Regions from separate parts of the Streptomyces sp. NPDC005262 genome, predicted to be linked through region 2. Evidence: riboswitches for the same ligand, from Rfam matches in the RefSeq annotation. Region 2 holds a riboswitch; each other region holds the start of a gene.

Region 1 (9,785 bases), on a different contig from region 2:
AACACCCCGAGCATCTTCAGAACTCCCCGGACCGGTCCGGGCGGATACGTTCGAGCAGCAGCAGCGACGCCGCGCACACCAGCATCAAAATGGTGCTGAGGGCCATCGCCTGGCCGTAGTTGAGCTCCCCGGACCGCCCGAGCAGCCGGGCCACGGCGACGGGCAGCGTCGGGTTGTCGGGCCGCGCGATGAACACCGTCGCCCCGAACTCGCCAAGTGACACGGCGAATGCGAAGCCCGCCGCGACCAGCAGCGCACGACGCACCAGCGGCAGGTCGACCTCGCGCCAGGCCCGCAGCGGTGACGCGCCGAGCACCGTCGCCGCCTCGCGCAGCCGCCCGTCCACGGCCCGCAGGACAGGCAGCATCGTGCGTACGACGAACGGCACACCGACCAGCGCCTGGGCCAGCGGCACCAGGATCCAGGTGGTCCGAAGATCCAGCGGGGGCTTGTCCAGCGTGATCAGGAAACCGAAGCCGACAGTGACGGCGGAGACCCCGAGCGGCAGCATCAGCAGCGCGTCGAAGCCGCGGACGAGCCGCCCGGCCCGCCTCGTCAGCGCCGCCGCCGCGAGTCCGCCGACGACCAGTGCGATCACGGTCGCGACCAGGGCGTACTGCAGTGAGTTCCAGATCGCTTCGAGCGGCGCGACCAGGAAAGTGCCGCCGCTCGCGTCCGCGGACCGCAGGGCGCGGTAGTAGTCGAAGCCATGGCCGCCGGGCACGTCCAGCGAGCGCTCCACCAGCACACCGAGCGGCAGCAGGATCAGCACCAGCACCGTCAGCAGGACGCCGCCGAGCAGCGCCCGCTGCCCGGCGCCGCGCGGCCTGCGGGCGGTCTGCGCCGGGTCGACCAGCTTCAGCGCCGCCTCCCTGCGCCGCACGGTCCAGGCGTGTACGGCCAGGACAGCGCCGACGGCGGCGAACTGCACCATCGTCAGCACGGCGGCGGTGGGGAGGTCGAGCAGCTGGGCGGTCTGCCGGTAGATCTCCACCTCCAGCGTGGAGTACGCCGGACCGCCGAGGATCTGAACGACCCCGAAGGAGGTGAACGTGAAGAGGAAGACCATCAGCGCCGCGGCGGCCACGGCAGGCGCGAGAGCCGGCAGCGTGACCCGACGCCACGCCGCGAACCGCCCGGCGCCCAGCACCCGGGCGGCCTCCTCCTGCCGTGGGTCGAGCTGCGACCACAGCCCTCCGACGGTCCGTACGACCACCGCGTAGTTGAAGAAGACATGGGCGAGCAGGATCGCCCACACGGTGGTGTCGAGCCGTACGCCCGCCAGTTCGTCGAGGAAGCCGCCGCGCCCCAGCAGCGCCAGGAAGGCTGTCCCGACGACGACGGTCGGCAGGACGAACGGCACGGTGACGACCGCCCGCAGCAACTGTTTGCCGGGAAAGTCGAAGCGGGCGAAGACATAGGCGCCGGGCAGTGCGATCAGCAGGGTCAGCGCTGTCGAGGCGAGTGCCTGCCAGGTGGTGAACCCAAGGACGCCGAGGATGTCCGGCCGGCTCAGCACCTCGCCGATCCGGCCGGACTGCCAGACGCCGTCGGCCTTCAGCCCGCGGCCGACGATCGCGACGACCGGGTAGGCGAAGAACACCGCGAAGAACGCGACGGGCACGGCCATCAGTCCGAGCCGCACCGCGCCCCCGCGCCACGCCCTCGGGCGCGCGGCGCTCACGCGCCCCGGCCGGGCGCGCGGACCCTCCTCCCGCGCGCCCGGGCCGGGTGCGGGCGTCTTCGCTACTTCACTACGAGCGAGGACCACGACTGGACCCACTGCTCACGGTTCTTGGCGATGGTGTCGGGGGCCACGGTGGTCGGCTTGTCGACCGTCGCGCCGAACTCGGTGAAGATCTCCGGCAGCTTCGCGTCCTTGGCGACCGGGCTCACGAACATGTTGAGCGGCATGTCCTCCTGGAACTTCTTGCTGATCAGGAAGTCCAGCAGCGCCTTGCCCCCCGCCTCGTTCTTCGCGCCGTTCAGCAGCCCCGCGAACTCGATCTGGCGGAAGCAGGTGCCGGTCGCGACCCCCGTCGGGGCCTCGGTCGGCTGCGGCTTCGCGTACAGCACCTCGGCCGGCGGGCTGGAGGCGTACGACACGACGAGCGGCCGGTCGGCCTTGGCCTTCTTGCCGCCCGCTGAGCCGGAGAACTCCTCGTTGTACGCCTGCTCCCAGCCGTCGACGACCTTGACGCCGTTGCTCTTCAGCTTCTTCCAGTAATCCTGGTAGCCGTTCTCGCCGTAGGTGGCGACGGTGCCCAGCAGGAAGCCGAGCCCGGGCGACGAGGTCGCGGCGTTCTCCGTGACGAGGAGGTTCCTGTACGCGGGCTTCGCCAGGTCGTCGAAGGTGGTCGGCGGCGCGAGCTTCCTGTCGGCGAAGTACTTCTTGTCGTAGTTGATGCAGATGTCGCCGGTGTCGACCGGCGTGACGCGGTGCCTGTTCGCATCCAGTTGGGTGTCGGCCGCGACCCGGTCGCTGCCCTTCGCTTCGTACGGCGTGAACAGACCGTTGTCGAGGGCGCGGGAGAGCAGCGTGTTGTCGACGCCGAAGAACACATCGCCGCGCGGGGAGCCCTTCGTCAGGATCTCCTGGTTGAGTGCGGTACCGGCGTCACCGCTCTTGAGCACCTTGACGGTGTAGCCGGTCTCCTCGGTGAACGCCTTCAGTACGTCCTTGGAGGCGTTGAAGGAGTCGTGGCTGACCAGGGTCACGGTCTTGGACCCGGAGCCCTTTGTGCCGCCGGACCCGGCGGCCGAGCCGTCGGAACTGCCGCAGCCGGCGAGTGCCGTGACGCCGAGCGCGGCCGTGACGGCCGTCGCCGCAAGCTGCTTGGTGCGGCGCGTGGTACTGGTGGTGCTCATTGTTGATTCCTCCTGGGTTGGACCAGGAAGAGACGCGGCCCTGCCCGCCGGGAGGCGGGCAGGGCGCAACAGCATGAGTTGATGACCGAACTTCCTACCCGGAATGACCCGGGCGAGGTTCAGAGGGTCTGCGGCCAGCCTGTCGTCGGTGCCGCACTCTCAGCGCTGTGGCGCTCCCCTGTCGGAATATGAAATTGATTTCGGCCCAGATTACACGGGCCGTTTTCAGCGCTCGGATGCCGCCAGCTGCCCGCACGCCCCGTCGATCTCCTGACCGCGGGTGTCCCGCACGGTCACGGGCACCCCGTGGGCGGCGATCGCCTCGACGAAGGCCTTCTCGTCCTCGGGCCGCGAAGCCGTCCACTTCGAGCCGGGCGTCGGGTTCAACGGAATCAGGTTGACATGCACGCGCTTGCCCTTGAGGAGCCGGCCGAGCAGGTCACCACGCCAGGCATGGTCGTTGATGTCCCGGATCAGCGCGTACTCGATGGAGATCCGGCGGCCGGACTTCTCCGCGTACTCCCATGCCGCGTCGAGCACCTCGCGGACCTTCCAGCGCGTGTTCACCGGAACCAGCGTGTCCCGCAGCTCGTCGTCCGGCGCATGCAGCGACACCGCGAGCCGGCACTTGAAGCCCTCGTCCGCGAAGCGCAGCATGGCCGGCACCAGGCCCACGGTGGAGACGGTGATCCCGCGCTGCGACAGGCCGAGACCGTCCGGCTCGGGGTCGGTCAGCCGGCGGATCGCGCCGACCACCCGCTTGTAGTTCGCCAGGGGCTCGCCCATGCCCATGAAGACGATGTTGGAGAGCCGGGCCGGCCCGCCCGGCACCTCTCCGTCGCGCAGCGCCCGCATGCCGTCCACGATCTGGTGGACGATCTCGGCGGTCGACAGATTGCGGTCCAGACCGGCCTGCCCCGTCGCGCAGAACGGGCAGTTCATCCCGCATCCGGCCTGCGACGAGATACACATCGTCACCCGCTCCGGGTACCGCATGAGGACGGACTCGACCAGCGTCCCGTCATGCAGCTTCCACAGCGTCTTACGGGTGGTGTCGTCGTCACAGCTGATGTGCCGGACCACGGACATCAGGTCGGGGAACATCGCCTCGGCGAGCTTGTCCCGCGATCCGGCCGGGATGTTGGTCCACTCCGCCGGGTCGTGCGCGTACCGCGCGAAGTAGTGCTGCGACAGCTGCTGCGCGCGGAAAGGCTTCTCGCCGATCGCGGCGACGGCTTCCTTGCGCTCGGCGGGCGTGAGGTCGGCGAGGTGCCGCGGCGGCTTCTTGGCTCCGCGGGGCGCGACGAAAGTGAGTTCTCCGGGCTTAGGCATGGTCCGTCCAGTGTTGCAGACACGCCGTGGTCGCAGAGCCCTTCGCCAGGTCAGGAAGGGTGCGGTGTATAGACGACCGGTCGTCGTTGGTCGTCATTAGTCGACGTCGGCGACCCTTTGACGGCCCACAGACGGCCCAGAGACGGCCCAGCCACCCCAAGGGACAGTGACCGATTGCACTACAGAGAGGGCGGGCGCACGGCAGCCCACCGAGGCCTAGAATCGAATACGTGTCCGAAAACCTCTCTCGTCTGGATCGCCTGCGCATCGTGCGCGAGTGGCAGGCGTACCAGCTCGGCCGAACCGATCGGACCATCGCCGAACTGGAAGAACGCGAGGCCGCAGCCGCCCGGGCAGCACGCACCCTGCCGCCACCGGCACCCGACTGGAAACTCTCCCTGCAGCGCGCGGGCGGCACCTCCCATGCCGACGCCGTCCACACGGGCGACTGCGGCATGGGCGGCAAGAGAACGAAACCGATGACCCGCGAGCAAGCCCTGCGCGCGCTCACGGAAGACGGCATCACGGCCTGCCCGTACTGCCGGCCGGACAGAGAGCTTGGAGTGCTGTGAACCGAAGACCGTCAGAACCCGAGGACATGAGCGAAACACCCATCGTCATCCACCGCCCAGCCGGCGCCGGTGGCCGGCGGGTGACGATCCGCGCCCAGGTCGCCGGCCTCGCCCGCAGCGACCACGACGTGATCGAGTTCCTACGCCGCGCTGGCCAAAGACATCGAGTCCAGCGAACGATTAGGACGCCGGCGATGGATCCTCGAGCGGACCATGTCCTGACTGACCGGATACCGCAGACTCAACCACCGCTACGAACGCTATCCCCGCAACTACCTTGCCTTTCTCGGCCTGGCCGCCGCCCTCTGCTGCTAAAAACGGTTCCTCAAACTCACCGGGACACCGTCTTAGACGAGGCGGTGTGTCGGTTCCTCGCATTGAGCAGCTCCGTGCGCTTCTCCAGGAAGTCCTTCCGGGCCTTCGAGAGAGCTCGCAGCGTCGCCGAGTACTGGTCAGGAGCCTGGCTGGCGCTCCGTCGGGCCCATCCACGGAGAACATTCCGCACAACTCGCCGTAGCACTCCGGCAGAGCCGCCACGAACCTCGGAATGCGTGGCAGTCAGCTCCTCGTTCAGGAAGCCGATGTTGTCCGTCGTGATGCTCAAGTCGAACTCACGGCCTCCAGGAGCTTTGCGGATCGGAAACATCAGCTACCCGGCGTATAGACATCTACCCGGTTAGTGACATCCACCCCCCGCGCGTCACCGTCGATTACGTATATCCGCCCATCAGGGCCAACTGCCGCAGCATGCGTTTCCCGGGCTGTTGGCATGCTGCGCATTTTCTCCCAAGTGTCACTCTTGGGCGTGTAGGCATAGACGACATCGCTAACATCCCAGTCAGGACCCTGATTTCCGCCGAATACGTAGATTTTTCCGTTGAATGCGGTTACGCCAGCCGTTTGTCCCAAGGCGACGGGCATGGACTTCCGTTTCTGCCACTCGCGCGTGCTCGGCAGGTAAACCTCAACCACATCAGAAGGTCCCGTCTTACTTCTGCTGGTTTCATCAAACCCGCCTATGGCATATATATTTCCATCCTCGCCTGCGGCTACCACCATTCGCTGTCGTGGTATTGGCATCGCCGGGGCCGAACTCCACGTCCCTTTTTCTTCGTTATAGATGGCCATGGCCTCATCATTGATTGCGTATATATTTCCCTTGGCGTCAGTGGTGGCGTTGACGTCGCTCATTGCGGTTGGCAATGAGGCTGCTGTTTCCCAAGTGTTTGACTGCGGCGAATAGACTTCAACTACGTCCAGAGCGTCGTATTGTTCTGTGGTGCCGCCGATAGCATAGATGCGCCCATCTTGCCCCGTGACGGCTCCTAGGTCGGAGCGAGGAGTGGGCATGGATGCTGACGGGGTCCATGTGTGTGCTGTCGGATCGTATATTTGTACGGCGCCGATGGTGAGGGTGTCACCGGTTTCCTCGGTCTCTCCTGTTGGCTCCATTCCTCCAAGTGCGTATATTTTTCCGTCGCAGCCAGTCGTGGCGGCTAGCAAGTAGCGCCTGGAGGGGGTTGGTGTGGCGGACGCCCATGAATTACCCTCTCCGTTGGCAGGTGACTGGCTTGTCTCGAGACAGGTGGGAATAGTGAAGCTTGCTTCCTTCTCTGATGTGCTGCAAGAAGCCACGAACAGCAAAGTGCCGAGCATCGCTGTGAGGCGCCGGTGCGTTCTGGGTGCGAAATAATGACTCTGCATGCGTTGTCACCGCCATTAGTTTGGCTCAGGCGTAATTTGGCCCTTCCCAATCTTCTTGGGTAGATCCGATGGGAGCAATCTGCCGTACTCCGTTCGAGTGACCAAGCTTCTGGCAGACACGGGCGTCTTGATCGAGAACCCGTCCCCTAGGAGCTTCACCAGTTCGTACAGCCCACCAACTGCCCGCCAGCACCATCAGGTTGGAAAGCAAAGGGGTGTATGCAAACGGCAAACGGCGGGCTTGCCGAGAACACCTATTGGTGCAGGCTGAGCGGGCCGGGTTTCTTCGCTGGAGGTGCTCGGCGGGACCGCTGGGTGACTCGGAGAACACGTGCCGGAAGGCCTTTGGTTGAGCTGTCCACGGCGGTCCACAGGGCGAGAGCCCTGTCCGGGAGTGACTTGATAGAAGCCTGCTGAGCCGTCATTTCGTAATAGGTCTGTTCCCTGGCCAGGGGACTCGCATCTGTCTCGTCATCCGCGACAGCAAGTGAATCCGCTCGATCGCCGACGAGCACGCCCGTCACCTGGGTGATCGAGGACGGCCGCGGCTGCGCCCGCCGCCTGACCGACGGCCTGCTGCTGGCCGGCCACGAGGCGGTCTGGGTCCCCACCCGGCTTATGGCCGCCCACCGCAAGCTGCACGCCGCCACCGGCTCCAAGCCCGACCCGGTCGGCCCATGCCGCTATCGCCACCCCTGGCCTGGACCGCCACCGCATCGACGAGCGCGCGCGAGCTGCGCGTCCTAGTCGACCTGCGGGCCGACCTCGTCAAGCGCCGCACCATGGCATGGTGAGCAACCAGGTCAAGGCATACACGCACCTCTGGCTCGACCACACCCCAGGCGATCTCACCCGCGCCCCGGGCCTGACCTCGTTGCCGACCCTGCTGGACGCCCCAGAGAGAAACGCGCACGTCCGCCGGATGCTGGTCGAGATGGTCACGGAGATAGCTGAGCTCAACGAACGGGTGCGCGGTCTTGAGGGCACCATCCGGGAACTCGTCAGCCCACTGAAGCCCGCACTGCTGGAGATCACCGGGATCAGCCACGTCTCCGTAGCGGTCCTCCTTGCCGAGATCGGTGACATCACTCCCTTGCCATCTCGGCCAAGCTCACCCGCTACACCGGATGCGTTCCGATCCCGGTCTACTCCTCCGACAGGGGACGCCACCGGCTGCACCGCGGCGGCAACCGACGGCTCAACAGCGTGCTCTACACCGCATCCATCGTCCAGAAACTGACCCAACACCAGCTCGCCGCTTGGCATAGAGGCGTCAAGCGGATCGAGCTTCCCCTGATGCCCGTCTACAGCCCCAAGCTAGACCCCAACGAGGTGCTGAACGCCGACCTGAAACACCTACGTCCACGCCGCTCGCGCCGCCGGTCGACGACCTCGCCTGCGCGACACGACGGCTCCTATGGCGCACACAACGCTAACCCACATCATCTGCGGTTACTTCGCCGCCCAGCACGTCCGCTACCCAATCCAGTAATCAGGCGTTTCGCTTCACAACCGTGCCGAGCGGGGCTTCCCATTCCTCCGGTAGGTCGACTACCTTGACGGGCTCTTTCCCCGGTTTGAGTCCCGTCCGGTAGAGGGCCCGCTGGCTGCCCTGGGTCGAGGTGAAGAGCACTGAACCCCTGTCAGGTGCGAGAATCGCGTTCTCGTTAACGCGTGAATTGGCCGGCAACAGGTTGGTGCATTCAACCGTGTGGGCGTTGAGGTTCACTGAGCCGATCTGAATGGAATCTGTGATGAAGTGATCATCGTCGACCCATGCGAGTGGGATACCGCAATGGTTTGCGGCCCAGAACGCGACCTCTGGTGGAAGCACTTCCTTCTGCCACACGCCGTAGGTTCCGAGCGACTCGATTTGCTTGTATGAGACGTACTTGGCGCTTGGCCAGTGGCTATTCGATCCGCTGTTGATGATCCCGGTGTCGCCGTCGGACTCACCGCCGGCCAGATGGTCGGCAGCCCGATTTCCTGAAGCACTTACAACCCACTCTGTCGGCACGATCTTTCCACCCGGGACCTCGACGAGGTCCTCGAGCCCGGTGTCCACCTTGCTGGCGTCAGGCTCAGCCCCGGAGGCGAAAACACCAACTGCCACGAACTCGCGGCCTTTGGCGGGGTCAGGGTCGGACACGAGCTTGGCGGGGTGGCTTACTGATACAGCCTTAACCTTCCCGCCTGTCCAGATTCCGGTCGACACCACTTTGGCACCACTCAGAAACCGCAGGATGTCACTGCTGAAAAAGACGGGTTCAACCTCGTTCTGCACATTGGAAGTGAATGCGGAGGGCGCCTGTCGGGCCGCTGTAAGGTCGACAATCTGTTGGGAGTCGACGTCATAATATCCAACGTGTGACGAGCCGTCGGAGAATCCGGTAAGGCTCACCGCGATCTTGGAATAGTCCCTAGCAGCGTAAGGATTGAATGAGTCCCGCGCGGCATCGTCCCCGTAACTGCAGAAGCTCGTGCTGACGTCGGCTTCCTTGTATGTGTCCGGCACCACGAACTGCAGGTACGTTGAAAGTGTTCCAGCACTCGGGTCGAAGACGTTGTACGAGATCGATGCGGATCCCGACGTGGACTCTGCCGTGGACTCCGCCGTGTCGCAACGCGCCAGGAGGATCCCGGGCTGCGCAAGGAAGCCTTGAACACTCGGTTCAGTAGCAGCAGATGAAGGAACGGAGATGTCAGCTGCCCCAGAAGACAGGCCCGGCTCCGGGCGAGTCACAGGCTTATGGCCGGTACAGGCGGATAGCAACAGGGCGGTGACTGTTGCCGCGCATCCTAGACGGACCATCGGATTAGACATCCCAGACCTCCGCGATATAGGCCCGCGAGGCGAGCTCCTCGACCATGGCACCACTGCCGCCCGGCACCCGCACTCGGAGTGCGCCGTTTGGCCGCGCCATACCCGGTGTACAACCGCTTCGCCACCTATTTGGCACAGCAGAGCTGGCTACCATCTACTCAATGAGCAGCGTTGGCTTCGCGCTCGGGAGCCGCCCAGTGGCGGTGCATCAGCTGCCGACACTGCGCTCGGGCACCGCCCCACCGGGACGCTCGTGAGCCCCTGCCAGGCGCATTCCACTGGCAGCTCGTCGGGGTGGGACGATCCCACCCGGGCGACGCGTCGGCTCCTACGGCGCCGACGACGCCACACACACATCATCTGCGGCTACTTCACCGCCCAGCACGTCCGCTACATAATCCACATAGCGGTGTGCCGACTCTGACTTCCATCGTCCCCGGGGAGCCACTGGGGAGTGTCCGGGGAGTGGATCACGGGATCCGTTC
Region 2 (9,785 bases):
CCGGCGGTCGAGGAGTGGGCCTCGTTCCGGGAGACCGGACATGCCCATGCGATCGGCCAGTGTCTGTTGAGCCGGCTCGACGAGAAGGCCCGCCAGGACCATCTGGATCGTCACCCTGTGCAGCCACTGACCCCCTACTCGGTGCGGGACCGACCGGCGTTTCTTGAGCGGTTGAGGTCGTTGGAGCGAACGGAACCTGTTGTCGAGCGACAGGAGTACGCCCTCGGAACGGTCTGCGCCGCCATCCCGATCGCAGTCGGGTACACGGCCGCCGCCATGGCCATTTCCGTACCCCTCGACCAAGAAGATCGATTGCTCCCCGCAGTCGAACGACTACGCGGCGAAGTGTCGAGCCTCTTGCGTTCGTTCGTGTTCTCTATCAGTATCTGAAAAATCACTCCTTGTGATCTGCTATCGCGTGCACCACGATGGCGTCAATAGGGCCATGGGGGATCATTCCTGGCCAGATTCATCTACTGCGGGGTTGAACGATGCGCGAGTCGGTTCAAGCTGAGGTCATGATGAGTTTTCTCGTCTCCGAGGAGCTCTCATTCCGTATCCCGGTGGAGCTCCGGTACGAGGTGTGCGATCCGTACGCGATCCGGATGACCTTCCATCTGCCCGGTGACGCCCCCGTCACCTGGGCTTTCGGTCGTGAGCTTCTGCTGGACGGCCTCAACAGCCCCAGCGGTGACGGTGATGTGCACATCAGTCCCACGGAGCCCGAGGGGCTGTCCGACGTACACATCCGGCTTCAGGTCGGCGCGGACCGTGCGCTCTTCAGGGCCGGAACAGCGCCACTCGTCGCGTTCCTCGACCGGACGGACAAGCTCGTCCCCCTCGGCCAGGAGTGCACGCTGAGTGACTTCGAGGGCAATCTGGAGGAGGCGCTGGGCCGGATCCTGGCCAAGGAACAGAACGCCGGCTGAGAAGGTTTGCGCCGACGGCCGGCACGCCGGTCGAACACGGCATCTCCCGAACGGGTGATATGTACTCCGCGCCATGGCTAGGGTCACCGCCTCGAGCGTCAATGCCTCGCCCTGCGACGCCGGCCCCTTCCGTTCCGTGCGGGTGCCGAAGCTCCGGCTTCCGCGCCGAGCCCCGTGCGGTCCGCGGAGACGACCAGCGCCGCCAGCACCGTCGTCACCGGCACCGAGGCGACCAGTCCGATCGACCCGACCAGCGTTCGTACGATCTCCTCCGCCACGAGTTCGCTGTTGGCCACCGTGCCCACACTGCTCTGCGCGATCGAGAAGAGCAGCAGCAGGGGAAGCGCGGCGCCGGCGTAGGCGAGCACCAGCGTGTTGACCACTGAGGCGATGTGGTCGCGACCGATCCTGATACCTGCCCGGTAGAGCTTCCGTGCGCCCATCGTCGGGTCCGCCTGGTGCAGTTCCCAGACCGCCGATGTCTGGGTGACCGTCACGTCGTCCAGCACGCCGAGCGAGCCGATGATGACACCGGCCAGCAGCAGGCCGCTCATGTCGATGTGGGGGTACAGGCCGTGGATGAGGCCGGTGCTGTCGTCGGTGTTGCCGGTCAGACTCGCCCAGCCGATGAAGAGCGAACCGAGCAGTCCGATCAGCAGCAGTGAGATCAGCGTGCCGATGACCGCGACCGAGGTGCGGGCGGTCAGCCCATGGCACATGTAGAGCGCGATCAGCATGATCGCGCTGGCCCCGACGACCGCGACCAGCAGCGGGTTCGAACCCTGCAGGATCGCGGGGAGGATGAACAGGGTCAGCACGGCGAACGACACGGCGAGCGCGATCAACGCCATCACCCCGCGCAGCCTGCCCACCACGACCACTGCGAGAGCGAAGATCCCGGCCAGCAGAGCCATCGGGACCTTCCGGTCCACGTCCGTCACGGAGTACTGAAGGTCATGGGGCGCGTCGGGGGCGTACGCGACGATCACGCCCTGTCCCTCGTGCAACTGCCGTGGCGCGTCGGGCTGGACGATCTCGACGAAGGTTCTTCCCTTGTCGTGGCCGGTCGTCACCTCGATCGTGGCCTTCTCGCACAACCCCGGCTCCTGGCCGGTAGTGGCGTTCCCCGACGGTGTCGTGGTGTTGCCGGTGGCCGGGGTCTGCGCGGCGTTCACGTCCTTGCAGTCGACCTTGTCGACCTTCACCACCGTGGCCTGCTGGGTCTGCCGGTCGAAGCCGACGCCGGTGCGCTCGTGCGCGGGTGCACCGCCCGGCCAGAGCACCACCAGCCCGACGACGACGGCGGTGGTGAACGGGATCAGGACGGCAGCGATGACCTTGCGCAGATGTTTCGAGACCGGCGCGGCAGGCCCGTGGCTGTGCGAGTGACCGTGCTGGTGGTCCTGCGGTCCGGAGTCATTTCGAGGGGACGTCACCGGGGGATCATCGCAAGAAGAGCAGGGGTCCACTGTTCAGTACGCCTCGAAGGGCGCTAGCGTGATGACACCTTTGTACACGCGGGAGCTCGGAGCACCGGGCTGAGAGGGCGCTGATATCCGTACATCCGTACGGGACAGGCTGCGCCGACCGCCGAACCTGTTACCGGGTAATGCCGGCGTAGGGAGTAGGTCTCATGACCACATCGGACGCACGCACGCCTGCCTCGAACCAGAGCGACGAGGCCGGAAAGTCCATCGGCTGGCACAAGGGATACGTCCAGGGCTCGCGCCCGGACCTCCGGGTGCCGGTCCGGCAGGTGCACCTGACCAACGGCAACTCCGTGACGCTGTACGACACATCGGGGCCGTACACCGATCCGACCACCGACACCGACGTCCGCCGCGGCCTCGCGCCGCTGCGTGAGAACTGGATCGTCGCCCGCGGCGACACCGAGGAGTACGCGGGCCGCCCGGTCCGCCCCGAGGACGACGGGCTCAAGCACACCTCGCCGCGCGGCGGACTGCGCAACCTCGACGCGGTCTTCCCCGGTCGCCCACGGCAGCCGCGCCGCAGCCGCGACGGACAGCCGGTGACCCAGCTCGCGTACGCCCGCCGAGGCGAGATCACCCCGGAGATGGAGTACGTGGCGATCCGGGAGAACGTCGAACCCGAGGTCGTACGCGAGGAGATCGCCGCGGGCAGGGCGGTCCTGCCGGCCAACGTCAACCACCCGGAGATCGAGCCGATGATCATCGGTAAGCGGTTCCTGGTGAAGGTCAACGCCAACATCGGCAACTCGGCGGTCACCTCCTCCATCGAGGAGGAGGTCGAGAAGATGACGTGGGCGACGCGATGGGGCGCCGACACGGTCATGGATCTCTCCACCGGCCGCAACATTCACACCACCCGTGAGTGGGTTCTGCGTAACTCACCGGTGCCGATCGGCACCGTTCCGCTCTACCAGGCCCTCGAAAAGGTCGACGGCAGGGCGGAGGAACTGACCTGGGAGATCTATAAGGACACCGTCATCGAGCAGGCCGAACAGGGCGTCGACTACATGACGGTCCATGCCGGCGTGCGCCTCCCGTACGTCCCGCTCACAGCCCGCCGTAAGACCGGCATCGTCTCCCGCGGCGGCTCGATCATGGCGGCCTGGTGCCTGGCGCACCACAAGGAGTCGTTCCTGTACGAGAACTTCGAGGAGCTCTGCGAGATCCTCGCGACGTACGACGTCACGTACTCGCTGGGCGACGGGCTGCGTCCCGGCTCGATCGCCGACGCCAACGACGAGGCGCAGTTCGCCGAACTGCGCACGCTCGGCGAACTCAACACGACCGCCAAGCGGTTCGGCGTCCAGACGATGATCGAGGGTCCGGGCCATGTCCCGATGCACAAGATCAAGGAGAACATCGACCTCCAGCAGGAGATCTGCGAGGAGGCGCCGTTCTACACGCTCGGCCCGCTGACCACCGATGTGGCCCCGGCGTACGACCACATCACCTCGGGCATCGGCGCCGCGATGATCGCCTGGTGGGGGACGGCGATGCTCTGCTACGTCACGCCCAAGGAGCACCTGGGCCTGCCCGACCGGGACGACGTGAAGACGGGCGTCATCACCTACAAGATCGCGGCCCACGCGGCGGACCTCGCCAAGGGGCACCCGGGTGCGCAGGACTGGGACGACGCGCTGTCGGACGCGCGCTTCGAGTTCCGGTGGGAGGACCAGTTCAATCTGGCTCTCGACCCGGACACGGCGCGGGCGTTCCATGACGAGACGCTGCCGGCGGAACCGGCGAAGACGGCGCACTTCTGCTCGATGTGCGGCCCGAAGTTCTGCTCGATGAAGATCTCTCAGGACATCCGTCGTGAGCACGGCGGTTCGCAGTCGGAGATCGAGGCGGGCATGGCGGAGAAGTCCAAGGAGTTCGCGGCGGCCGGCAACCGCGTCTATCTGCCGATCGCGGACTGAGTCATCGGGTGCGGCACTGCGCCGGGGCGCTGCGAGAACCGTCCCGGCGCAGTGCACCTCTCCGGGCCGAAGGCCAGAAGGGGGAGCAGCGCACGGGTACGAGGACGACGAGACCTGCTCCGAGCGCCGGCGCGAGGACGACGAACAAGAGATTCGACCCCGGTCAGTCCAGCTCGTGTTCCGGGCCGCCGAAGTCCGGGCTGGTGAAGTCGGGGCTGGTGAACGACGGGCGGGGACCTGCCGCCGGTCCTTCGTCCGGGCCCGAGAAGTCCGGCCTGGAGTAGCCGATCTTCGGGATGCGGTTGGCCGAACGGTGAGGTGTACGTGATGCGGGACCGGCCGTGGGATCGGCGAGGGCATCCCGCAGGAACGGCAGGATGCCCCGCTCCAGCAGTGCATGGCGCCAGGCCTCCCTGGCGCGCGCCACATCCTCCGGCAGCTCGTCCTCGGTGTCCTCGGCCGGCAGCGACGTCGAGCCGTTGCGCAGCGCCGTGGTGAGCAGTCCTATGGCGGCGGCCAGTATCGCCGCCGCCATGACCGCCGCGAAGAACCAGCCGGCGGTGACCATGGTGTCGGCGAACGACGGGGGCCTGCTGAGCATCTTCAGGATGTAACCGACCAGCAGGAAGATCAGCGCGGCGGTGCCCGCGAGCATCGGCGCCAGGACGGTGACGACCGCCCCTATGCCGGCGCCCGGCCGGTCCGGATCGTCCGCTTCGGACCCGAGGCCCGAGCCTTGGGCCGAGTCGGCGGCCGGTCCGCGCAGCTCTTCGCGGACCTTCACGTAGTGGTCGTACTCGGTGGCTGCCGCCGCGGTGATCAGAGCCGTGGCGTTCAGCGCCATCGTGCGCAGCTGTTCCGTGTTGAGCCGTTCGCCGACTCCGGCCAGATCTGGTCGTTCGTGGGCGTGGCGTAGCGCATCGCCGAGGATCCGCTCGTACTCGGGTCGGTCCTCGGCCAGCAGGTGCGGAGCGCTGTTCATGTGCATCCCCCGATGCTCCGTTGGGCCTGAGTACCCGCTTGGACCGGGCAGTTGGGCGGAAACGGAGGAGAGCCTGCTACTGATAGGCCGATGGTAGAGCGCCCACGGCACGGGGTGACAGGGGGTTTCCGTAAATAGGCCCAGTGGTCGGCGTGGTCAGGTCGTGGATGCGTCTTCCCCGGAGACCGTCAGTCATGCAACGGCAGCCGGACGACCAGCAGCTTTCCGGCCATGGTCACGCCGCCGTCCATGGCGATGGCGAGCCCGTCCGCGTACACGTGCGGGCCGTCCACCACGGGGCCGGCGCTGTCCTCGCCGTCCTCCGAGCCGACCTCGCCGAGCAGATACGGAATGGGGCTGTGACCATGGACGATGCGCTGTCCGCCGTACGCCGCCATCAGCTCCTGGACTGCCTCCGAGCCCCCCTCGTCGCGGAAGGCGAACCGCCTGGTGAGCTTGCGGAACAGGTCCCAGCACTCGTCGGCGTCGTTACGCGTGAGAATGGCGTGCACGGTCTCGTTGACGTCCTCGATGGTGGAGCCGTAGTCGAGGTACGCCGTCGTGTCGGAGTGCATCAGTAGGTGCCCGTCCTCCTCGACGACCGCGTCGAGACGGGACATCCACTGGAGGTGGACGTCCTGGAGCCGCTCCATGTCGGTCTTCTGGCCGCCGTTGAGCAGCCAGGCGGCCTGGAAGGTGGCGGTGCCCGCACCGGAGTTGACCGGGGTGTCGGCGAACCGCTTGGCGCCGATCAGCAGCAGTTCGTGGTTGCCCATCAGGGCCTTGCAGTAGCCGCCCGCGGCCGCAGCCTCGGCGGACAGACGCATGATCAGGTCGATGACACCGATGCCGTCCGGACCGCGGTCGGTGAAGTCACCGAGGAACCAGAGCCGGGCGTTGCCCGCGGCCCAGGCGCCTTCGGCGTCGATGAGGCCCTGTCCCATGAGGGCGTCGCGAAGCTCGTCCAGATAGCCGTGGACGTCGCCGACCACGTACAGCGGTCCCAGACCCTGGTCCGTGGCGGGCCGCGGATCCGGGACGGCCTGCACCTGGACGGTGTCACCGCGGTTGATCACGGGAAGATCGCGCGCGGTGGGCGTGTACCCCTCCGGCTCGCCGCCCGGTACGACATCGCCGGGGTGCGGCGCCGCGGGCGGCGCGGGAGTCTGCGCATAGGGCGGCACACGGAAGTCACGCAACGTCGCCGTCCGTTCCACGGGTTCCTGACCGGCCCCCTGTGTCATCGACCCCTCCACCACCGTCGCGCCGCCGTACACCTGACGGGCCCTGCTGGTCGGGGTGGTCCGCGGTGTCGTGCGCCCATCATAGGAATGCGGATCGTGCAGTGTGATGCACCAGGGGTGGTGAATCCCGGCGCACGACAGGTTCACCGGCCGATTGGTCCCAATTGGCCTGATCAATCCCTGGACGGGGATCGAGGCGCGCTGACCGTGGTGCGGGGCGGACGGCGTTGCGAGGACGTCCGGACGATGAGTTCGGTCGGTATGACCCGCTCAACCGGACCGTCCTGGTCGACACCTTCGATCGCGTCGATGAGGAGCTGGACGACCGCCGTGCCGATCTGGCGCGGTTTGAGTGAGAGCGTCGTGATGGGGGGCTCGGTCGTCGCGTACACGGTGGACTCGCTGCAGCAGACCAGCAGCAGATCCTCGGGGACGCGCAACCCGTACCGGCGGGCGGCCGCCAGCAGGTCGGTGCCGTTGGGGTCGAAGAGCCCGTAGACGGCGTCGGGCCGGTCCGGGCGGGCGAGGAGCCGGTCGGCGGCCACCGCCCCCGCGCACGGGTCGTGGGCGGGATAGGACTCGTACACCGGATCCTGGCCCACGCGCTCGCACCAATGGAGGTATGCGGTGGTGGAGAGCCGGGTGTACGTGTCGGTGGTGGTGCCGGTGAGCAGGCCGATCCGCCGGGCCCCGGCGGCGGCGAGATGGTCGAGGAGGTCGAGCACGGCGGCCCGGTGGTCGTTGTCCACCCACGCGGTGACCGGCAGGGCCCCGGCGGGGCGGCCGTCCGAGACGACGGGCAGCCCCTGGCGGACGAGTTCGGTGACGACCGGGTCCTGGTCGGAGGGGTCGATGACGACGGTGCCGTCGAGGGCGACGTTCGACCAGACGTCGTGGCGTGAGGTGGCGGGGAGGATGACGAGCGCGTAGCCGCGGGCGAGCGCGGCGGAGGTGGCCGCTCTGGCCATCTCGGCGAAGTAGGCGAACTCGGTGAAGGTGAAAGGTTCATCCCCGTACGTCGTCACGGTCAGGCCGATGAGGCCGGACTTGCCGGTACGGAGGGTTCGGGCCGCGGCGGACGGGCGGTAGCCCAGGCGCTCGGCGACCTCGCGGACATGGCGGCGGGTGGCGTCCGGGAGCCGCCCCTTGCCGTTGAGCGCGTCGGAGACGGTCGTGATGGAGACCCCGGCGGCGGCGGCCACATCCCGGATTCCCGCTCGTCCCTGCCGGCCGCCGCGCCGGGGTGTCTCCGTCCGGCTCACCTGGTGCTTCCCTGCTGCTGTCATGGCGAGCCGATAGTAGGGCTCGGGCAGGCGGTTGGGCCGGTCGCATATTCACGCATTGACAGGCACGTTTTTGCATGATCGTTTGGTGGCAAATGCCTTGCAAAACAAGGGCGTTGATGGGGTCGACCGTAGTGTGTGACGTGTCGATGAGGATGGGCCTACTAAATGGTCGATGTTTCGAAGAGGTCTCAACTCACCTCTTCGGGGGATGCGCGCCACGGAGTGAGCCACCGGCGCGCGCCGGGATGAGGGACGCTCCCCCCATTCCCGGCTCCACCGGACGATTCCTCCGCTCGCCCATTCGCACCGGCGCCCAATCCTCATAAGGTGAGCAGTATTGATGTGTACGACGGTCGAGGAGGACCTGCGGTGAGCGAGACGAGCCCCAAGCTGCGTGCCGAACTGGACGGCGTCCCCGCCTATGTGCCGGGCAGGCCGGCGGCGGCCGACGGGCCGCTCGCGTTCAAGCTGTCCTCCAACGAGAACCCGTATCCGCCGCTGCCCGGCGTGATGGAGTCCGCCCTGGCCGCGGCCGCGCACTTCAACCGCTACCCGGACATGGCCTGCACCGGTCTGATGAACGAGCTGGCCGACCGGTTCGGCGTGCCCGTCTCGCACCTCGCCACCGGAACCGGCTCCGTCGGGGTGGCGCAGCAGCTGCTCCAGGCCACGTCGGGCCCGGGTGACGAGGTCATCTACGCCTGGCGCTCCTTCGAGGCGTACCCGATCATCACCCAGGTCAGCGGCGCGACCTCGGTGAAGGTGCCGCTGACCGACGGCGAGGTGCACGACCTGGACGCGATGGCGGACGCGATCACGGACCGTACTCGGATGATCTTCGTCTGCAACCCGAACAACCCGACCGGGACGGTGGTGCGCAGGGCCGAGCTGGAGCGCTTCCTGGACCGGGTGCCGGGCGATGTGCTCGTGGTGCTCGACGAGGCGTACAAGGAGTTCATCCGCGATGTCGACGTGCCGGACGGCATGGAGATCTACCGGGACCGGCCCAATGTGGCGGTGCTGCGGACGTTCTCCAAGGCTTACGGTCTGGCCGGCCTTCGGGTCGGATTCGCAGTGGCCCACGAGCCGGTGGCGGCCGCACTGCGCAAGACGGCGGTGCCGTTCGGTGTCAGTCAGGTGGCGCAGGACGCGGCGGTCGCCTCACTGCGCGCCGAGGACGAACTGCTCGGCCGGGTCGGTTCCCTGGTCTGCGAACGTATCCGGGTGCACAAGGCTCTGGTGAGCCAGGGCTGGACCGTTCCGGAGTCCCAGGCCAACTTCGTCTGGCTGCGGCTCGGCGACCGCACGCTGGACTTCGCCGGGGCGTGCGAGCGGGCCGGAGTCGTGGTCAGGCCGTTCGCGGGCGAGGGTGTGCGGGTCTCGATCGGCGAGGACGAGGCGAACGACGTGTTCCTGAGGGTGGCGGAGGCGTACCGCAAGGAGCTGTAACCGAAGTCGCGCGTGCTGCGACCAGCCGTGGCACGGCGTGTGCACGTGCACCGGAAGGCCCCGTACCTCTCGTTCGTCGAGGTCCGGGGCCTTCGCGTGGGAGCGTCCCGATAGAGGGACCCCCCTCGAACACCCCGAAAACCTGTGCGCCATAATGCTTGTGAATGTGAACGCGTTCACAAGCGCGTCCTGTTCCTCCCGTGATCGGTGGGTTAGCAATGCAACCTTCCGCTCACTACGGCGACGTAAGGAGAAGACGACGTGGAGCTGGCTCTGGCGCCCGAGACCTTGGCGCGATGGCAGTTCGGGATCACCACCGTCTACCACTTCCTTTTCGTTCCCCTGACGATCTCTCTTGCCGCGCTCACCGCCGGCCTGCAGACCGCCTGGGTGCGGACCGACAACCAGAAGTACCTCAGGGCCACCAAGTTCTGGGGCAAGCTCTTCCTGATCAACATCGCCATGGGTGTCGTCACCGGCATCGTC
Region 3 (9,785 bases), on a different contig from region 2:
TCCTGGTAGAGGGAGTGCCAAGGGCCATACTGCAGGTTAACCAGGGCGCGACGGTCCCCCAACCGGACCAGCGGCAATTGCCCGAATTGACTGATGGTTTGTCCACCCTTCGGACAGTCCTCCGGCGTTCTCCGGATGATCTGTGATTTCCGTGACGCGCATGTCAGCCGTCGGCGCGTGCCCTGATCCGCTTCGCCAGCTCCGCGGTCGCCGCAGCCGGGTCGTCGGCCTCTGTGATCGCCCGTACGACGACGACCCTGCGCGCTCCCGCGTCCAGCACCTCGTCGAGGTTGCCCGCGTCGATCCCGCCGATGGCGAACCAGGGGCGCGGCTGGGCGAGCGAGGCGGCGTACCGCACGAGGTCGAGGCCGGGGGCGTACCGGCCGGGCTTGGTCGGGGTCGGCCAGCAGGGGCCGGTGCAGAAGTAGTCCACGCCGGGCTCGGCGACGGCGGCGTCGACCTCGGGCTCCGCGTGCGTGGAGCGGCCGATCACCACGTCCTCGCCGATGATGGCGCGGGCGGCGAGGACCGGCAGGTCCCCCTGACCGAGGTGGAGCACGTCGGACCCGATGGCGTGGGCGACATCGGCCCGGTCGTTCACGGCGAGGAGCTTGCCGTGGCGCCGGCAGGCGTCGGCGAGGACCGCCAGGTGTTCGAGTTCCTCGGCCGCCTCCATGCCCTTGTCGCGCAACTGGACGATGTCCACCCCGGAGGGGAGCACGGCGTCGAGGAAGGCGGGCAGGTCGCCCTGGCGCCTGCGGGCATCCGTGCACAGATAGAGACGGGCGTCGGACAGCAGCTCGCGAGGCGTGGGCATGACGAGGTTCCCCCTTGATACAGCTGTACGGAATTCAGCGGCACGACACGGTCGGGCCGGTACAGCGGTGCGGCATGATGCGGGGGTACGGGCCGGTCCGGTCGGAACGGACCGTGCCCCCGCGTGCGGTTGTCCCGGTCAGACGGCGAGCGCCTGGGCGCGGCGCTTCACCTCCGTGCCGCGATTCTCGCTCAGCGCCTGCGCGGGGCTACCCGGCAGGGTCGGGTCGGGGGTGAAGAGCCACTCCAGCATCTCTTCGTCGGTGTAGCCGTCGTCCTTCAGGAGCGTCAGGGTGCCGGAGAGGCCCTTGACCACCTTGTTGCCGTCGATGAAGGCAGCAGGCACCTGGAGCGTCCGGTTCTCACCACGTCGTACGGCGATGAGCTGGCCCTCCTTGACCAGCTGCCGCACGCGCGTCACCTCGACATCGAGCATTTCGGCGATGTCGGGAAGGTGGAGCCAGGCGGGGACGAGAGCATCAATCTTTGCGTCAATCTCGGTCACGGATACAAGCGTGCCATCCCGGACCGACAGTCGGTACCCGGACCCGACCGGACGGGGGCCGGCCCAGTGCCCGCAAGGCTTCCGGAACCCCTCCGGGCGTGCCGCTACGGGGCATCGGCCCTGGCCGACTTCAGCGGCACGGCGGGGTCCGCCGCCCGCACCGGATCCAGCCGTGCCCCCGCCTCGATGAGTTTGCGCCCCTGGGTGAGATCACGCGGCCGGCCGACGGCCAGGACGGCGACCAGTGCGCCGTCCCGCAGCCAGCACACGGACCAGGCGGGATCGGCCGGGTCGCCGCGCCAGAGCAGCGTGTCCGCGCCCCCGTGACGGCCCGCGTACTGCACGAACCGGTCGAACTGCTCGGACCAGAAGTACGGCACGGGGTCGTATGCCAAGGGCTGCGGCGCCTCGTCCGCACCGGCACCGATGATGTTGGCGGCGGCGGTCCGCGGCCCTTGGACGGCGTTGTCCCAGTGGTGGACGAGGAGCCGCGTGCCGTACCGCGCGGAGGGGAAGGACGCGCAGTCCCCGACCGCGTACACATCGGGCAGCGAGGTGCGCAGCGCGGCGTCGGCGGTCACCGATCCGTCCGGACCGAGGGCGATGCCGGAGCCGGCCAGCCAGCCGGTGGCGGGCCGGGCACCGATCCCGACGACCACCGCTCCGGCGGCAAGCGTGCGGCCGTCCGCGAGGACCACACTGCCGGGCTCGATCCGGGCCACCGGGGCGCCGGTGAGGAGTTCGGCACCGCTCTGCGCGTACCAGCGGGCCATCGGGGCGGCGACCTCGGCGGGCAGGACGCCCGCGAGCGGCCGGTCGGCGGCCTCGACGACGGTGACCTCGCAGCCCGCGGCACGGGCTACGGTGGCGAATTCGGCGCCGATCCAGCCCGCGCCGACGACCACGACGGTGTGCTGCTGGTCGAGGACCGGCCGCAGCCGTGCGGCGTCGTCGAGGGTGCGCAGCAGATGGACGCCGGGCACCCCCTCGGAGCCCGGCAGCACCACCGGTTCGGCGCCGGAGGCGATGACCAGGACGTCGTACGGTACGGGGCCCGCCAGGGTGTCCAGTTCGTGCGCGTCGGCCCGTACGCCGGTCACGTCACGGCCCAGTTGCAGCTCGATGTCCAGCTCTTCGAAGTCGATGTCGAGGGCGGAGCCTTCGGCCGTGCCGAGCAGTACCGCCTTGGACAGCGGGGGCCGGTCGTACGGCTGGTGGGGTTCGGCACCGATCAGGACGACCGGGCCGGTGAAGCCCTGTTCCCGCAGCGCCACCGCGGTCTGCGCGCCGGCCATGCCCGCACCGACGATGACGACGCGGCGCTCTGTCCGCCGGCCCGGCTGCTCTGTCTGCTGCTCGCTCACTTGTCCACCTTAAGCATCTGACGAACCATCAGGTTGTGAGTTCCTCGACCACGCTGGTCCCGCTGCCCTCCTGCGACTCCCATTCCCAGTGCTCCTCCAGCCGCACCCGGCCGTCCGCAAGGACGACGACGATGGAGACGCAGTGTCCGGAGGAGGTCGTTCCGTCGTGCTTCAACTGGACGTAGCGGAAGTCGAGTCGATCGCCGGTGCGGGTGCCGACGAGATGGCCCCGGACCACGTCCCCGCCCGCGTAGTCGGCCCAGATCACCCACTTCTCCTCGTGGTACGTGAAGCGAGTCCGGGTGCCGACCTGACCCGGCGCCTGGTCGGCGACCGGCGAGAGGACAAGTCCGTCGAGTGAACGGGCCACGGTGGCTGCTCCCTTACTCGGGCCGGGTGACGGGGTTTAGGGTGGCCACCGTAAGACACTCGCGGGAGCCCGGACGCACCGGGCTGAGAGGGAGGCTGGACGGCCTCCGACCGTACGAACCTGATCCGGGTCATGCCGGCGAAGGGAGGGGCTGGACGCCCATGCGATCCACCGGGAGCACATCCGCAGACGGATCCGGCGTAGCCGGATCCGACGTCCTCGTCATCGGGGGCGGGATCATCGGTCTGGTGACCGCCTGGCGGGCGGCGCAGTGCGGCCTGCGCACCGCGGTCGTCGACCCCGACCCGGGCGGTGGTGCCGCCCGCGTCGCAGCCGGAATGCTCGCCGCCGTCACCGAACTCCACTACGGCGAGCAGATGCTGCTCGGTCTCAATGTCGCCTCCGCGGCGCGGTATCCGGCCTTCGCGGCCGAGCTGGAGACGGCGAGCGGCCAGGACATCGGCTTCCGGGCCTGCGGCACCCTCGCGGTCGCCCTGGATTCCGACGACCGCGCCCATCTGCGGGAACTGCACGCGCTCCAGCACCGTTCGGGGCTGCAGTCGGAGTGGCTCACCGGCCGCGAGTGCCGCCGCCTGGAACCGATGCTGGCGCCAGGTGTACGCGGCGGTCTGCGGGTCGACGGCGACCACCAGGTCGACCCCCGCCGGCTGGCCGCCGCCCTGCTGACCGCCTGCGAACGGGCCGGGGTGGTCTTCCACCGCGACCGGGCGGAACGCCTGTTGGTGGTGCGCGACCGGGCCGCCGGAGCCGTACTGGCAGCCGGCACGGAGCTCGAAGCCGACCAGATCGTGCTCGCCGCGGGCAGCCTCAGCGGGCGGCTCGCGGGCCTGCCGGCCGAGGTGGTGCCGCCCGTCCGGCCGGTCAAGGGACAGGTGCTGCGGCTGACCGTGCCCGCCGCGTACGCGCCGTTCCTCACCCGGACCGTACGGGCCGTGGTCCGCGGCAGCCATGTCTATCTCGTCCCGCGCGCGAACGGCGAGCTGGTCGTCGGCGCCACCAGCGAGGAGATGGGCTGGGACACCACGGTCACGGCGGGCGGGGTGTACGAGCTGCTGCGCGACGCCCATGAGCTGGTGCCCGGCATCACCGAACTGCCGCTCACCGAGACCCGGGCCGGCCTGCGCCCCGCCTCCCCCGACAACGCCCCGCTGCTCGGCCCCACCGTCCTGCCCAGCCTGCATCTCGCCACCGGCCACCACCGCAACGGGGTGCTGCTCACCCCCGTCACCGGTGACGCCATGGCCGAGCTGCTGACCACCGGCGAGCTGCCCGCAGTGGCCCGCCCGTTCACCCCCGGACGGTTCGCGTCCGCCGCCGTACCACCGCCCGCCGCGGCCGCCGCGCCCCCCGCGACCGCCTCCGCACGTCAGGAGCAGCCCGCATGACCGACTCCGTCGCGCTCTCCGTGTCCGTGAACGGTGATCCCCGCTCGATCGCCGCCGGCACCACCCTGGAAGCCCTCGTCGCCACCCTCACCGCGGCGCCCTCCGGCGTCGCCGCCGCTGTCAACGAGACCGTCGTCCCGCGCAGCCGGTGGTCCACCGCGGCGCTCGCCGACGGCGACCGGATCGAAGTGCTCACCGCGGTCCAGGGAGGCTGACCATGTCCGACGATCTCTTCACCCTCGGCGACACGACGTTCGGCTCCCGGCTGATCATGGGGACGGGTGGCGCGCCCAGCCTCGACGTGCTGGAACGCTCGCTGACCGCGTCCGGCACCGAGCTGACCACCGTCGCGATGCGCCGCCTCGATCCGACCGTGCAGGGTTCGGTGCTCTCCGTGCTGGAACGGCTGTCGATCCGCGTCCTGCCGAACACGGCCGGCTGCTTCACCGCGGGCGAGGCCGTACTGACCGCGCGACTGGCCCGCGAGGCGCTGGGCACCGACTGGATCAAGCTGGAGGTGGTGGCCGACGAGCGGACCCTGCTGCCTGACCCGATCGAGCTGCTGGACGCCGCGGAGACGCTGGTGGACGACGGTTTCACCGTCCTCCCGTACACGAATGACGACCCGGTGCTGGCCCGGAAGCTGGAGGACGTGGGATGTGCGGCGATCATGCCGCTCGGCTCCCCGATCGGCTCCGGCCTCGGCATCCGCAACCCGCACAACTTCCAGCTGATCGTCGAGCACGCCGGGGTTCCGGTGATTCTCGACGCCGGCGCCGGGACCGCATCGGACGCGGCGCTCGCGATGGAGCTGGGGTGCGCGGCGGTGATGCTGGCGTCGGCGGTGACCCGGGCGCAGGAACCCGAGCTGATGGCGGCGGCGATGCGGCACGCGGTGGACGGCGGACGGCTGGCCTACCGCGCGGGCCGGATCCCCCGGCGCCACTTCGCCGAGGCCTCGTCACCGATGGAGGGGCGGGCCGCGCTGGACCCGGAGCGGCCCGCGTTCTGAGCACCCGTACGCACGCGGAGCGCATGGCACCGCAATCGTGTGACGCGCATGTCCCTGTCACGGCTCGGCTGCAGTAAGGCCCCGGGATCGCCCGGCCCGTCAGCCATGTCCTCGGTGGCTCGTAGACTCGCTCGTGTGGATACGACCCTCCAGGACCCTTCCCCAGCCTTCGGCCGGGGAGACCCCATCGTCGGGCAGCTGCTCGACGGCCGCTACCGCGTCGATGCCCGCATCGCCGTGGGCGGGATGGCCACGGTCTACCGAGCCATGGACACCCGGCTCGACCGGGTGCTCGCCCTCAAGGTGATGCACCCGGCCCTCGCGACCGACGCCTCGTTCGTCGAGCGTTTCATCCGCGAGGCCAAGTCCGTGGCCCGGCTCGCGCACCCCAATGTGGTCGCTGTCTTCGACCAGGGCGCTCAGGGGGCGTACGTCTACCTGGCCATGGAGTACGTGGCGGGCTGCACGCTGCGCGACGTCCTGCGTGAGCGCGGCGCCCTGCAGCCGAGAGCCGCGCTGGACATCCTGGAGCCGGTCCTCGCGGCGCTCGGCGCCGCACACCGGGCAGGCTTCGTGCACCGCGACATGAAGCCGGAGAACGTCCTCATAGGGGACGACGGCCGGGTGAAGGTCGCGGACTTCGGTCTCGTACGGGCCGTGGGTTCCGACACCAACACCACCGGAACGGTCCTCGGCACCGTCTCCTATCTCGCCCCCGAGCAGATCGAGCACGGCACGGCGGACACCCGCACCGATGTCTACGCCTGCGGCGTCGTGCTGTACGAGATGCTGACGGGTGCCAAGCCGCACACCGGCGGCACCCCCGCCCAGGTCATCTACCAGCATCTCAACGAGGACGTGCCGATGCCGTCGGCCGTCGTCCCTGGGCTCGCGACCGAGCTGGACGAACTGGTCGCGAGCGCCACCGCCCGCAACCCCGGGGCCCGTCCGTCCGACGCCGTGGCCCTGCTCGCCGAGTCCCGCACCGCGCGGGCCGCGCTCACCGACAGCCAGCTCGACGCCGTACCGCCGCAGGCCATCGCCGAGGCACACGACGACGCCGAGGACCTGACGAGCGTGATCCCCCGGGTGCTCCCGGTCGGCCAGGGCACCGCCCATCACACCAGCCGGCTGGAGATGCCCCCTCCGCTGCCGCCCGAGCCGGTGAGGAGCGGGCCGCGGCACGGGGGGCCACGGCGCGGGACGCTCGCGGCGATCGTCGCCGTGCTGCTGGTGCTGGGGGTCGGCGCCGGTGTCTGGTACATCAATTCGGGACAGTTCACCCGGGTCCCCTCGCTGCTCGGCCAGACCGAGAAGGCCGCCCGCCAGCGGCTCTCGGACTCCGGCCTCGAGCTGAAGGGCGTCGGGCGGGCGTACAGCGACGACGTCGACCGCGGCAAGGTCATCAGCAGCGCCCCGAAGTCGGGAGCCCGCATCCGGGGCAACGGATCGGTGAGGATCGTCGTGTCGCGCGGCCCCGAGATCGTGAAGGTCCCCGACGTCAGGGGCACCGGGCTCGCCGAGGCCGGGCGCGCGCTGAAGAAGGTGGGCCTGGTGCCCGGCATGGTCACCAAGGAGTTCAGCGAGGAGATCGGGCAGGGCGAGGTGATCCGTACGGATCCCGGAGCGGGCGCGGGGCGCCACCCCGACTCCGCGGTCGCCCTGGTCGTCAGCAAGGGCAGCCCGGTCGATGTCCCCGACCTGACCGGGCTGTCGGTCCAGGAGGCCACCGACGCGCTGGACGAGGAAGGCCTGAAGGCCGAGGTGCTGCCGGGCCGGGTCAATTCGCCCGAGGCAGCGGGCGACATCGCTCGCCAGTCACCGGGCGGGGGCACCCGGGCAGCCGAAGGCGACACCGTCACGCTCACCGTCTCCAAGGGCCCGCGGATGATCGATGTCCCGGATGTCACCGGCAAGGACGTCGACGAGGCCACGCGCCTGCTGAAGGCCGCGGGCTTCGAGGTCAAGGTCGACCGCCCGTTCCTCTCCTTCAGCGACACGATCGCGAGCCAGTCCGTCGACGGCGGCGACCGTGCCCCCGAGGGCAGCACCATCACCATCAAGACCAAGGGACTCTAGATCCGTATGCGCAACCCAGTCGGCGGCCATGTCCCGGTGGCCGGCGGCCTCGCCAAGGTCGGCCTGCCCTACGCCCGCGAGATGGGGGCGGAGGCCGTCCAGGTCTTCGTCGCCAATCCACGCGGCTGGGCGACACCGGCCGGGAACCCGGCGCAGGACGAACAGTTCCGCGCCGAGTGCGCTGCCGAGTCGATACCGGCGTACGTCCACGCTCCGTATCTGATCAACTTCGGCTCGCACACCGAGGCCACCGTCGAGAGGTCCGTGGAGTCGCTGCGCCACTCCCTGCGCCGGGCCCGCGAGATCGGCGCCCTGGGCCTCGTGGTGCACACGGGCTCCGCGACCGGCGGCCGGCCGCGCGCGGAGGCCCTGGCCCAGGTGCGTAAGCACATGCGGCCGCTCCTCGACGAGCTGACCCACGACGACGACCCGTTTCTGCTGCTGGAGTCGACCGCCGGACAGGGATTCTCACTCTGCTCACGGACCTGGGACTTCGGCCCGTACTTCGAGGCGCTGGACGCCCACCCCAAGCTCGGTATCTGCCTCGACACCTGCCACATCTACGCGGCGGGCCACGACCTGGCGGGCCCGGCGGGCATGAAGCAGACCCTGGATCTGCTGGTGGGGTCGGTCGGTGAGGGCCGGCTGAAACTGATCCACGCGAATGATTCCAAGGACGTCGTGGGCGCCCAGAAGGACCGGCACGAGAACATCGGCGCCGGGCACATCGGCGAGGAGCCGTTCCAGGAGCTGTTCTCGCACCCGGCGACGGCCGGGGTGCCGCTGGTCATCGAGACGCCGGGGGGCAAGGAAGGCCACGCGGCGGATGTGGCACGGCTCAAGGAGCTGCGCGACCGGGGCTGAATTCCCGAAAGCATGCGGAATACCCCCAGGGGGTATACGGTTCCCGTGATGGAAGGGAACCGTTACCGGCATTGGGGGATCGCCATGCAGCACGACACGCGCGACGAACAGCACGAGCGGCAGGGCCGGCACGAGCACCAGGGCCACGACAGCCGGCACGCAGACCACGCAGACCGTTCAGCTCACGCTGGCCACACGGCGGACGCCCCCGGCAAGGCCGACTGGTCCATGGCGGCCCGCGCCACGCTGCACTGCCTCACCGGATGCGCCATCGGCGAGATCCTCGGCATGGTGATCGGCACGGCGCTGGGCTGGGGCAACGCCGAGACGATGGTCCTCGCGGTCATCCTGGCCTTCGCATTCGGCTACACGCTGACGCTGCGTTCCGTCCTCAAGGCCGGCGTCGACTTCCGTACGGCGTTCCGGGTGGCCCTCGCCGCCGACACCCTCTCCATCGCGGTGATGGAGCTGATCGACAACGGCGTGATCGCGCTGTGGCCGGGCGCCATGGACGCGCAGCTCGCCGACGCGCTGTTCTGGGGAGCCCTCGCACTGTCGCTGGCCGTCGCCTTCGCCGTCACCACACCGGTCAACAAGTGGATGATCGGCCGGGGCAAGGGGCACGCGGTGGTACACCGGTACCACTGAGGGCGGGGCCGCGCAGGACCGGGCCCGACAGGTCAGAGCTCGGGGCCGTCCCCGGGCTCCTCCTGGTAGGAATAGCGCTGTTCCTTCCAGGGGTCGCCGATGTTGTGATAGCCGCGCTCCTCCCAGAAGCCCCGGCGATCGGCGGTCATGTACTCGATGCCCCGGACCCACTTGGGCCCCTTCCAGGCGTACAGATGCGGTACGACGAGACGCAGCGGGAAGCCGTGCTCGGCGGTGAGGAGCTCACCGCCCTGGTGAGTGGCGAAAAGCGTGCGGTCCGAGGCGAAGTCGGCGAGCCGCAGGTTCGAGCTGAATCCGTACTCGGCCCAGACCATCACATGGGTGACCTGGGGCGCGGGCGGCGCGAGTTCGAGGATCGTACGGGCGAGAACCCCGCCCCATTCGGCGCCGAGCATGCTGAATTTGGTGACACAGTGCAGATCGGCGACGACCGAGGAGAACGGCAGGGCCGAGAACTCCTCATGGTTCCAGCAGTGCTTCTCGCCGTCCGCCGTGGCTCCGAAGACCCGGAACTCCCAGCGGTCGGGCTTGAACTTGGGAACGGGCCCGTAGTGGGTAACCGGCCAGCCGCGCTGCAGTCGCTGTCCCGGCGGAAGCTCGGACTGCTCTGATTCGCGGTATTCCCGGCTTTCCGGCTGACCCATGACTCCATGGTGACAGACAGGCAGGGGTGGTCATGACCAGGGCAGAGGCGATTCAG

What was found. Region 2 has a riboswitch for thiamine pyrophosphate ahead of thiC (phosphomethylpyrimidine synthase ThiC). Riboswitches for the same ligand answer to the same signal wherever they lie in the genome.
Region 1: another riboswitch for thiamine pyrophosphate. It lies ahead of ACFYP5_RS30055 (thiamine ABC transporter substrate binding subunit); the one in region 2 lies ahead of thiC (phosphomethylpyrimidine synthase ThiC).
Region 3: another riboswitch for thiamine pyrophosphate. It lies ahead of thiO (glycine oxidase ThiO); the one in region 2 lies ahead of thiC (phosphomethylpyrimidine synthase ThiC).

Annotation. Positions count from the first base shown of each region.
Region 1 is NZ_JBIAKK010000015.1:143,555-153,339, reverse strand. Features, by position in the region: gene ACFYP5_RS30060 (ABC transporter permease) at 17-1,630, opposite strand; gene ACFYP5_RS30055 (thiamine ABC transporter substrate binding subunit) at 1,747-2,868, opposite strand; TPP riboswitch at 2,942-3,058, opposite strand; gene rlmN (23S rRNA (adenine(2503)-C(2))-methyltransferase RlmN) at 3,094-4,200, opposite strand; gene ACFYP5_RS30045 (DUF6233 domain-containing protein) at 4,431-4,772, shown strand; partial or broken gene ACFYP5_RS30040 (transposase) at 4,929-5,087, shown strand; gene ACFYP5_RS30035 (Kelch repeat-containing protein) at 5,418-6,428, opposite strand; gene ACFYP5_RS30030 (hypothetical protein) at 7,264-7,716, shown strand; gene ACFYP5_RS30025 (hypothetical protein) at 7,614-8,036, shown strand; gene ACFYP5_RS30020 (hypothetical protein) at 7,969-8,994, opposite strand.
Region 2 is NZ_JBIAKK010000005.1:231,092-240,876, forward strand. Features, by position in the region: gene ACFYP5_RS16275 (IclR family transcriptional regulator) at 1-390, shown strand, start outside; gene ACFYP5_RS16280 (SsgA family sporulation/cell division regulator) at 492-929, shown strand; gene ACFYP5_RS16285 (YibE/F family protein) at 1,028-2,365, opposite strand; TPP riboswitch at 2,437-2,570, shown strand; gene thiC (phosphomethylpyrimidine synthase ThiC) at 2,563-4,338, shown strand; gene ACFYP5_RS16295 (hypothetical protein) at 4,502-5,326, opposite strand; gene ACFYP5_RS16300 (metallophosphoesterase) at 5,509-6,564, opposite strand; gene ACFYP5_RS16305 (LacI family DNA-binding transcriptional regulator) at 6,738-7,850, opposite strand; gene hisC (histidinol-phosphate transaminase) at 8,220-9,299, shown strand; gene ACFYP5_RS16315 (cytochrome ubiquinol oxidase subunit I) at 9,561-9,785, shown strand, end outside.
Region 3 is NZ_JBIAKK010000002.1:373,582-383,366, forward strand. Features, by position in the region: gene metF (methylenetetrahydrofolate reductase [NAD(P)H]) at 1-28, opposite strand, end outside; gene thiE (thiamine phosphate synthase) at 164-817, opposite strand; gene ACFYP5_RS06875 (Rv2175c family DNA-binding protein) at 956-1,321, opposite strand; gene ACFYP5_RS06880 (NAD(P)/FAD-dependent oxidoreductase) at 1,426-2,616, opposite strand; gene ACFYP5_RS06885 (hypothetical protein) at 2,714-3,055, opposite strand; TPP riboswitch at 3,107-3,219, shown strand; gene thiO (glycine oxidase ThiO) at 3,217-4,461, shown strand; gene thiS (sulfur carrier protein ThiS) at 4,458-4,676, shown strand; gene ACFYP5_RS06900 (thiazole synthase) at 4,679-5,473, shown strand; gene pknB (Stk1 family PASTA domain-containing Ser/Thr kinase) at 5,609-7,552, shown strand; gene ACFYP5_RS06910 (deoxyribonuclease IV) at 7,559-8,416, shown strand; gene ACFYP5_RS06915 (DUF4396 domain-containing protein) at 8,501-9,064, shown strand; gene ACFYP5_RS06920 (sulfite oxidase-like oxidoreductase) at 9,097-9,729, opposite strand.